Regions from separate parts of the Saccharothrix coeruleofusca genome, predicted to be linked through region 2. Evidence: riboswitches for the same ligand, from Rfam matches in the RefSeq annotation. Region 2 holds a riboswitch; each other region holds the start of a gene.

Region 1 (3,265 bases), 750 kb from region 2:
TAGTGCAGCACCGCGGGCACGATGCCCGCCGCGCCGTTCGTGGGCGCGGTGACCACGCGCCCGCCCGCCGCGTTCTCCTCGTTGACCGCCAGCGCGAACAGCGTCACCCAGTCCATCACGCGCAGCGGGTCGGTCGCGTAGTGCTCGCCCATCAGCCGCCGCCGCATGTCCGCCGCCCGCCGCCGGACCTTCAGCCCGCCGGGCAGCACGCCCTGCTCGGTGCACCCGCGTTCCACGCACTCCTGCATGACGTCCCAGATGTGCAGCAGCCCGGACCGCACCGACGCCTCGTCGCGCCAGGACAGCTCGTTGGCCAGCATGACCTCGCTGATCGGCAGCCCGGTCTCGCGGGTGCGGGCCAGCAGCTCGTCGCCGGTGCGGAACGGGTGGCGGACCGGGGTCGCGTCCGGTTTGATCCGGTCCGCCCCGGCGGCGTCCTCGTCCACCACGAACCCGCCGCCCACCGAGTAGTACACCGCGCGGTCCACCTCGGTGCCCGCGCTGAACGCGGCGAAGCTCATCCCGTTGGGGTGCAGCGGCAGCGACTTGCGCCGGTGCATCACCAGGTCGCGGTCCTCGGTGAACGGCACCTCGCGCTCGCCGCCGAGCAGCAGCCGCCCGGAGGACCTGATCCGCTCCACCCGCGCGCCCGCCGCCACCGGGTCGACCTCCTCGGGCCGGTGGCCCTCCAGGCCCAGCAGCACGGCCTTGGCGCTGCCGTGCCCGTGCCCGGTCGCGCCGAGCGAGCCGAACAGCTCGACGTGCACCCGGTCCACCGCCGCCAGCGGGCCGCGCGTGCGCAGCCGGTCGGCGAACATGGCCGCGGCGCGCATCGGGCCCACGGTGTGCGAGCTGGACGGGCCGATGCCGACGGTGAACAGGTCGAAGACGCTGATGGCCACGGCGTCAGTCCCCGGTCAGCTCGGCGTACCGGGCGGCGGTCAGCAGGCCCTCCGCCTCCTCCACGGCCACCTTGAACAGCCAGGCGCGGTACGGGTCGGCGTTGATCGCCGCCGGGTCGTCGACCACGGCCTGGTTGACCTCCACGACTTCGCCGCTGACCGGCGCGTACAGGTCGCTGACGGACTTGGTCGACTCCAGCTCGCCGCACACCTGCCCGGAGGTGACGCGGTCGCCGACCTCGGGCAGCTGCGCGAAGACGATGTCGCCCAGCGATTCGGCGGCGTAGGAGGTGATGCCGACGGGCACGGGGTCCTGGGTGCCCGGCGCCCAGTCGACCCACTCGTGCTCGGGGGTGTACAGCAGCTGATCGGGGTAGGTCACGGCAGCGCTCCTCAGGAGAAGTACGGGTTCCCCTGCTCTGTCCTGGGACCTGAGAGCTTCGCCGCGCGCGCGGCTTGCACCGTGGGTGCGCGCCGGGGCGCGCTTTCCAGAGTCGCCTCGCCCGGACGGTTCTCGGTGCCTGAGAGTGTGCGGGGTGCTTGCTCCTTCGGCGCTCCAGCTCGCCTGGAGGCTCTCCCGCCCGGGTTGCGGTGCCGGGTGGCACCACGGCCGATGTTCAGTTTGCCCTGATGGGCAGACGCTAGGTCCCCGCGTGCGCGGGTGTCAACGCGACCGACCTCCGCCGTTGTGCGGCCGGCACAACGCGGGTTCGTCCCGTTGGTGTTGGCCGCACGATGACACGGGTACCCCGCTCGCGGACCTTTGGCGTAACAGCAGCTGAAGGAGGCGACCGTGCGGATCGCAGTTCCCCGCGAGATCAAGAACCACGAGTACCGCGTCGCGCTGACCCCGGCGGGCGCCCACGAGCTGACCGCGCGCGGCCACCAGGTCTTCGTGGAGGCGGGTGCCGGCCTGGGGTCGGCCATCCCGGACGAGGAGTACCTCGCGGTGGGCGCGAAGGTGCTGGCCTCGGCCGAGGACGTGTGGGCCGAGGGCGAGCTGGTGCTCAAGGTCAAGGAGCCCATCGCCGAGGAGTACCCGCGGCTGCGCCGGGGGCAGGTGCTGTTCACCTACCTGCACCTGGCCGCCGACCGGCCGCTGACCAGGGCGCTGCTGGACGCGGGCACCACGGCCATCGCCTACGAGACCGTGCAGACGCCCGGCGGGGCGCTGCCGCTGCTGGCGCCGATGTCCGAGGTGGCGGGCCGCCTCGCGCCCCAGGTCGGCGCGTTCTCGCTGATGAGGCCCTCCGGTGGCCGGGGTGTGCTGCCCGGTGGCGTGCCCGGTGTGCACCCGGCGCGGGTGGTGGTGATCGGCGGTGGCGTGGCGGGGCTGAACGCCGCCGTGATCGCCTCCGGCATGGGCGCGGACGTGGAGGTCCTGGACACCAACGTCGACCGGCTGCGCCAGATCGACGCGCAGCACCGGGGCAGGCTGCGCACGGTGACCTCCACCCGCTACGCCGTCGAGCAGGCGGTGCGCGAGGCCGACCTGGTGATCGGCGCGGTGCTGGTGCCCGGCGCGAAGGCGCCCAAGCTGGTCGGCAACGAGCTGGTGGCCGACATGAAGCCCGGTTCGGTGCTCGTGGACATCGCGATCGACCAGGGCGGCTGCTTCGCCGACTCGCGGCCGACCACCCACGACGACCCGACCTACCAGGTGCACGGCTCGGTCTTCTACTGCGTGGCGAACATGCCGGGGGCGGTGCCGCGCACCTCGACGTTCGCGCTGACCAACGTGACGCTGCCGTACGCGGTGGCGCTGGCGGACCGGGGCTGGCGGGAGGCGCTGCGCGCGGACGCGGCGCTGGCGCTGGGCCTGAACGCGCACGACGGCGCGCTGACGAACCTGCCGGTGGCGCAGGCGCACGGCATGGCGCACACGCCGGTCGAGCTCTGAGGAACGACGCCTGAGGAACGACCCCCGAGGAACGAGGCCGGGGAACGACACGAGGGGCGTGCCCACCGCGGTGGGCACGCCCCTCGTCGTGAAAAGGCGACCCGCTCAACCAGCCTGGGGGTCACTGGGAGCGGGTCGCAGTGCAATCCTAGCGGGCCAGGGGCCATCCTGCCCAGCGGCCCACCGGACCGGCCCACCTCTCGCCGCCGCGACACCCACGCACAGTGATCGCGCCGTCAAGCTAACGAGTGAATGTCCTAGCTGCGGTTAAGACGGCGCACCGGGCCGGCCGATGGTCCAAGTGGGACGCCACGAGCACGCGGAGCTACCGGCGTCCCCTCAAAGCCCGCCGCACCCCCTGATCGGAGCGCACATGGCTGAATCGCAGGGCTGGATCGCCTGCCACGACCCGTTCGGGCGCGACCGCTCGATGACGGTCCTGGTCGAGGACCACCGGGTGGTC
Region 2 (3,265 bases):
TGGGACGCGGGCATCAGCCCGCTGGACCAGCGCGCTCTGGACTACCGGGCGGCCGGGCTCTCGCCCGCCGACCTGGGGCGTCGATTGGGCCCGATGACGGTGCTGCAGCACCTGCGTCGGGGCAGTGCGGCGGCCTGGTGCGTGGCCAGGCTGCAGAGGCAACGCCGGGACGGCGTGGCCTAGCTCTGGGATCGACCTGGGGGCGGGCTCCTGAGCGGGAGCCCACCCGACGGGGACTCGACTCCCCGTGAAGCGGACCGCGAGCCGGGCTACTCTGGCGGTGTGCCCGGCAGCGTCTTCACCCCCCAGCGCGTCGCCATCACGGTCACCTGCGCCGCCTCGCTGGTCGTGTGCTGCGGTCTGGCCTGGTGGCAGTGGCAGCGCTTCTCCTCCGCCGGGGGCACCTTCCAGAACCTGGGCTACGTGCTCCAGTGGCCCCTCTTCGGACTCTTCCCGGCCTTCGTGGTGTGGCGCATCCGCAGGCTCGAAGCCCGCAAGGACGCCGAGCCGCCCGAGGCCGCGCCCGAGCCGGTCGTTACCGTGGACCCCGTCAGGACACCCGCGCGCGACGACGAGGACGACGAACTGGCGGCCTACAACCGCTACCTCGCCGAGCTGAACGCGCGGGACCAGCGCTGAGGCGAAGGCGGTCGGTGGAGCGATGAGCGGTGCGTTGGGCCGGTTCCGGTTCATGGCGTACGTGGTGGGCGTCGGACTGCTCGCCCTCGTGCTGGCCATGGTCGTCAAGTACGCGGGCGGCGAGCCGGGCCTGATGCGGGTCGTCGGCCCCGTGCACGGCTTCCTGTACGCGGTCTACCTGGTGCTCACCGTCGACCTGGCGCTCAAGGCGCGCTGGTCGATCAAGGGCACCGCGCTGGTGCTGCTGGCGGGCACCATCCCGTTCGTCTCCTTCTACGCCGAGCGCAAGGTGGTCGACAGCGTCCGGGCGGACCGCGCCCTGTGACCGACCCCGTGACGGACCCGGTGACCGGTTCGCGGTTGACCCCGCCGGTCGGGTCCGCCTAGCGTCTGGCGGGACGAACTGAACACGGCCGTCGACGTCGCGCGGGAGAGTCCCCACCAGGGGCGCCGAAGGAGCAACCCCTCCCCGGAATCTCTCAGGCCCAGCTACCGCCCGACGAAGGCAACTCTGGAAAGCAGGCGCCCCGGCGCGCCTCGCCCACGGTGCAAGCCGCGCGCTCGCGGCGAAGCTCTCAGGCTCATGACAGAGGGGGAGGCTCCCACGACGAGGAGTCCCCCGGTGAACCGTGTCATCCTTACGCACTGGCAGGCCGCCCCCACCCCGGCGGCGCTACCGCCATGCCCGCCACCAGGGAGGACCCGCCCCATGGAAAGCCGTCGGACGCCGCTGCACGCCGAGCACGAGGCGCTGGGCGCCCAGTTCACCGACTTCGCGGGCTGGCGGATGCCGCTGCGCTACGACAGCGAGCTGGCCGAGCACCGCGCGGTGCGCACCTCGGCGGGCCTGTTCGACCTGACCCACATGGGTGAGATCCTGGTCACCGGCGCGGAAGCGGGCGCGGCGCTGGACCACGCCCTGGTCGGCCACGCCTCCGCGATCGGCGTCGGCCGGGCCCGCTACACCATGATCTGCCGGCCCGACGGCGGCGTCCTGGACGACCTGATCGTCTACCGCACCGGCGAGACCGAGTACCTGGTGGTGGCCAACGCCGCCAACGCGGGCGTGGTGCACCGCGAGCTGGTGGCGCGGGCCGAGGGCTTCGCCGCCGAGGTGACCGACAAGTCCGCCGACTTCGCGCTGCTGGCCGTGCAGGGACCCGCCTCGACGGAGATCCTCGCCGGCCTGACCCCGACCGACCTAGCCGAGGTGAAGTACTACGCCTCCTACCCGACCACCGTGGCCGACCGGCCCGCGCTGCTGGCCCGCACCGGCTACACCGGCGAGGACGGCTTCGAGCTGTTCCTCGACCCGGCCGACGCGCCCGCCGTGTGGCGGGCGCTGCTGGCCGCGGGCGCGCCGCACGAGCTCAAGCCCGCCGGTCTGGGCTGCCGCGACACGCTGCGCCTGGAGGCCGGGATGCCGTTGTACGGCAACGAGCTGGGCGTGGACCGCACCCCGTTCCACGCGGGCCTGGGGCGCGTGGTGAAGCTGGACAAGCCCGGCGACTTCGTCGGCCGCGAGGCGCTGGCGAAGGTGGCCGAGCAGGGCGTGGACAGCGCGCTGGTCGGCCTGCGGACCGATTCGCGCCGCGCCCCCCGGCACGGCTACCCCGTGCTGGACGACTCGGGCGCGCCCGTGGGCGAGGTCACCAGCGGCGCGCTGTCGCCGACGCTGGGCTACTCGGTGGCCATGGCCTACGTCACCAAGGCCAACGCGGAGCCGGGCACCCGGCTCACCGTGGACGTCCGGGGCAGGCGCGAACCCGTCGAGGTCGTCGCACTGCCGTTCTACAAGCGCAAGTCGTAAAGGGAGACACGCCATGTCCGCGCACTTCAACACCTCCCTGGCGGAGTTCGACCCGGAGGTGGCCGAAGCGGTCGCCGCCGAGCTCTCCCGCCAGCAGAGCACGCTGGAGATGATCGCGTCGGAGAACTTCACCCCGGTGTCGGTGCTCCAGGCGCAGGGGTCGGTGCTGACCAACAAGTACGCCGAGGGCTACCCCGGCAGGCGCTACTACGGCGGCTGCGAGAACGTCGACGTGATCGAGCGGCTGGCGATCGCGCGGGTCAAGGAGCTGTTCGACGCGGGCTACGCCAACGTGCAGCCGCACTCGGGCGCGCAGGCCAACGCGTGCGCGATGTTCGCGCTGCTGCAGCCCGGCGACACCATCCTGGGCCTGGACCTGGCGCACGGCGGCCACCTGACCCACGGGATGCGGATCAACTTCTCCGGCAAGCTCTACAACGTGGTGCCCTACCACGTCTCCGACGAGGACGGCCGGGTCGACATGGCCGAGGTGGAGAAGCTGGCGCGGGAGCACCAGCCCCGGCTGATCGTGGCGGGCTGGTCGGCCTACCCCCGGCAGCTGGACTTCGCCGAGTTCCGCCGCATCGCCGACGAGGTCGGCGCGTACCTGATGGTCGACATGGCGCACTTCGCGGGCCTGGTGGCGGCCGGGCTGCACCCCAGCCCGATCCCGCACGCCCACGTGGTCACCACCACCACGCACAAGACCCTGGGCGGCCCGCGCGGCGGCGTGATCCTGACCAACGACGCGGACATCGCCAAGAAGGTCAACTCCGCGGTGTTCCCCGGCCAGCAGGGCGGGCCGCTGGAGCACGT
Region 3 (3,265 bases), 280 kb from region 2:
GTCCTCGGCGGGCGCGAACGGGTGCAGCTCGGCGAACTCCGGCCAGGTGATGGGCTCCATCTCGGCCGTGGCGTTGAGCTTCATGGTGCACGAGCCCAGCGGGATCATGCTGCGGTCCAGCGCCACGTCCTTGTCCGACAGCGCGCGCAGGTAGCGCAGCAGCGCGGTCTCCGAGCGGTGCGCGTGGAACACCGGGTGGGTCAGGTAGTCCGAGGTGCGGCGCAGGTCGGCGGGGATGCCGTCGGCGGTGTCGGCGTCCAGCGCGTCCACGTCCGGCACCTCGACGCCGAAGGCCCGCCACACCTTGGCCAGGTGCTCGCGGGTGGTGGTCTCGTCGCAGGCGATGGACACGGTGTCGTCGTCGACCCGCCACAGGTTGACGCCCAGTTCGCGGGCGGCGGCCACCACCTCGGCGGCGCGGCCGGGCACCACCGCCCGGACGGTGTCGAAGAACTCGCCGTGCGCGACCTCCACGCCGCCCTCGCACAGTCCGGCGGCCAGCACGGTGGCCATCCGGTGCGCCCTGGTCGCGATCGCGCGCAGCCCCTCCGGGCCGTGGTAGACCGCGTACATCGAGGCGATGACGGCCAGCAGCACCTGCGCGGTGCAGATGTTGCTGGTGGCCTTCTCGCGGCGGATGTGCTGCTCGCGGGTCTGCAGCGCCAGCCGGTAGGCGGTCGAGCCGTCGGCGTCGACCGAGACGCCGACCAGGCGGCCGGGCAGCTGCCGCTCCAGGCCCGAGCGCACGGCCATGTAGCCCGCGTGGGGACCGCCGAAGCCCATGGGCACGCCGAAGCGCTGGGTGGTGCCCACCACCACGTCCGCGCCGATCTCGCCGGGCGGGCGCAGCAGCGCCAGCGCCAGCAGGTCGGCGGCCACGACGGCCTGCGCGCCCGCCTTGTGGATCTCCTCGATCACGCCCGCGTGGTCGCGCACCACGCCGGAGGCGCCGGGGTAGGACAGCAGCACGCCGAAGAAGTCGCCGCCCAGGCCCAGGCCCTCGATGCCCTGCGACAGGTCGGCCACCACGACCTCGATGCCCAGCGGCTCGGCCCTGGTCTCGATCACCGCCAGGGTCTGCGGCAGGGTGTCGGCGTCGACCACGAACTTGTTCGACTTCGACCGGCCCGCGCGGCGGACCAGGGTCATCGCCTCGGCGGCGGCGGTGGACTCGTCCAGCATGGAGGCGTTGGCCACCGGCAGCCCGGTCAGGTCGCCGACCATGGTCTGGAAGTTCAGCAGGGCCTCCAGCCGCCCCTGCGAGATCTCCGGCTGGTACGGGGTGTAGGCGGTGTACCAGGCCGGGTTCTCCAGCACGTTGCGGCGGATCACCGCCGGGGTGGTGGTGCCGTAGTAGCCAAGGCCGATCATCTGGGTCATCGGGCGGTTGCGCGCGGCCAGGGCGCGCAGCTCGGCCAGCGCCTGGGTCTCGGTGGCCGGGGCGGGCAGGTCCAGCACCAGGTCGCGCTCGCGGATCGACTCCGGCACCGCGTGCTGGGCCAGCTCCTCCAGCGAGCCGACGCCGATGACGTCGAGGATGCGCGCCAGCTCGGCGGGCCGCGGGCCGACGTGCCGGTCGGCGAAGGGGGTGCCGTGTTCGAGCGCGGCGAGGGGGATGCGGTCCTGCGTCATGGGTGCGCCTCCGGCGTCGGGCTACGGGCGTGCTGCTGCCGTGCCCTCCCCCTCTGTCTTCCGCCCGGACGGGCGCCTGAGAGCTTCACCCGGCGGAACCGGGCTTGCACCGTCGGCGGGGTCGGCGGACCGACCCGCTTTCCAGAGGCGTCTCACCCGCGCGGTCCTTGCGCCTGAGAGGTTCCGGGGAGGATTTGCTCCTTCGGCGCCGAGACTGGCTCGGACTCTCCCGCACGGGATAAAGCGACTGCGCGTGGAGCGTACCCTCCGGAACCGGTTCCGAACCCCGGAGCGCGACGTGGATCTCAGCGCGAGAATCCCGGCGCGGGAATCCCTGCGCGGGTTCAGCCGGTGGCGCGGGTGCGCCTGCGCCGCGACAGCTCGTCCTCCGCCGCGCTGTCGACCTCGACGCCGTCGGCCCGCTCGGCGGGGAACTCGTGGATGGTGCCGCTGATCTCGCGCATCGCACCGCTGACCGCGATGCCGAACACGCCCTGGCCGCCCTGGAGCAGGTCCACCACCTCCTCCGGCGAGGTGCACTCGTAGACGGTGGTGCCATCGCTGAACAGCGTGATCCTGGCCAGGTCCTGGACGCCGCGCCTGCGCAGGTGGTCCACGGCGACCCGGATGTTCTGCAGCGAGACCCCGGTGTCCAGCAGGCGCTTGACCACCTTGAGCACCAGGATGTCCTTGAACGAGTACAGCCGCTGGCTCCCCGAGCCGTGCGCGCTCCTTATCGTCGGGTTCACCAGGCCGGTCCGCGCCCAGTAGTCGAGCTGGCGGTAGGTGATGCCTGCGATCTGGCACGCGGCGGGCCCCCGGTAGCCGACGAGCTCGTCCGGCAGCGAGGAGTCCGGGAACAGCTCACCCTGTTCGCCGAATCCGGCCCGGATGGGCGCTTCCTCGACCACGCCTGCCTCCCCTCGGTCCGACCACGACGGCCGGTGCCCCTCGTGAAGCCGCCGCGATGCGGAATCACACCGTGGCGATTCACCTGGGTCCGACGGTAAGACTGGCCGGGGGGCAGGTCAACGCGACGCGCGGGATGCACCGAAGCTCAACCTCAGGTTGAGGTTGAGCCAGTCGGTCGTTGTAAGCCATTCGAGCGACGTTTAGTGAGCGTTTAGTCGCTCAGCGCTGATGTCGCGCAGTGCGCGGGCGTGGCGCACGGGTGACACGACAACCTGATCCACAACGCACCGCAACACGGACGAGGGGCCGCCCACCGGGTCGAGCCCGGCGGACGGCCCCTCGCGTCCGTCTCCGATCAGGTGTCCGCGCCGCGGAAGTCCTCGGGCGAGACCGAGTCGAGGAACTCGCGGAACTTCTCCACCTCGTCCTCCTGCTCGTCCGGGATGATCAGGCCCGCCTCCGCCAGCACGGACTCCTCGGCGTGGATCGGCACGCCGATCCGCAGCGCGAGCGCCACGGAGTCGCTGGGCCGGGCGGAGACGCGCACGTCCCCGTCGAAGACCAGCTCGGCGAAGTAGGTGCCCTCCTGCAGGTCGGTGATCCGGACCTGCTCCAGCTGGCGGCCCAGCGCGCCGATCACGTCCTTGAGCAGGTCGTGGGTCAGCGGACGGGCCGGGCGGACACCCTGCTGCTCCAACGCGATGGCCGTCGCTTCGACCGA

What was found. A riboswitch is a leader RNA that binds a small molecule or an ion and turns the genes downstream of it on or off. The one in region 2 is predicted to bind glycine.
Region 1: linked by a shared signal. The riboswitch ahead of gcvH (glycine cleavage system protein GcvH) and the one ahead of gcvT (glycine cleavage system aminomethyltransferase GcvT) in region 2 are both predicted to bind glycine.
Region 3: linked by a shared signal. The riboswitch ahead of gcvP (aminomethyl-transferring glycine dehydrogenase) and the one ahead of gcvT (glycine cleavage system aminomethyltransferase GcvT) in region 2 are both predicted to bind glycine.

What each region holds. Positions count from the first base shown of each region.
Region 1 covers NZ_JAGINV010000001.1:5,684,941-5,688,205, forward strand. The annotation lists gene JOF41_RS25665 (L-serine ammonia-lyase) at 1-902, opposite strand, end outside; gene gcvH (glycine cleavage system protein GcvH) at 907-1,284, opposite strand; glycine riboswitch at 1,401-1,492, opposite strand; gene ald (alanine dehydrogenase) at 1,696-2,802, shown strand; gene JOF41_RS25680 (hypothetical protein) at 3,176-3,265, shown strand, end outside.
Region 2 covers NZ_JAGINV010000001.1:4,933,583-4,936,847, reverse strand. The annotation lists gene JOF41_RS22020 (helix-turn-helix transcriptional regulator) at 1-183, shown strand, start outside; gene JOF41_RS22015 (hypothetical protein) at 283-639, shown strand; gene JOF41_RS22010 (DUF3817 domain-containing protein) at 662-964, shown strand; glycine riboswitch at 1,057-1,144, shown strand; glycine riboswitch at 1,146-1,236, shown strand; gene gcvT (glycine cleavage system aminomethyltransferase GcvT) at 1,349-2,449, shown strand; gene glyA (serine hydroxymethyltransferase) at 2,463-3,265, shown strand, end outside.
Region 3 covers NZ_JAGINV010000001.1:4,658,555-4,661,819, forward strand. The annotation lists gene gcvP (aminomethyl-transferring glycine dehydrogenase) at 1-1,632, opposite strand, end outside; glycine riboswitch at 1,784-1,874, opposite strand; gene JOF41_RS20590 (MerR family transcriptional regulator) at 1,977-2,543, opposite strand; gene JOF41_RS20595 (bifunctional nuclease family protein) at 2,900-3,265, opposite strand, start outside.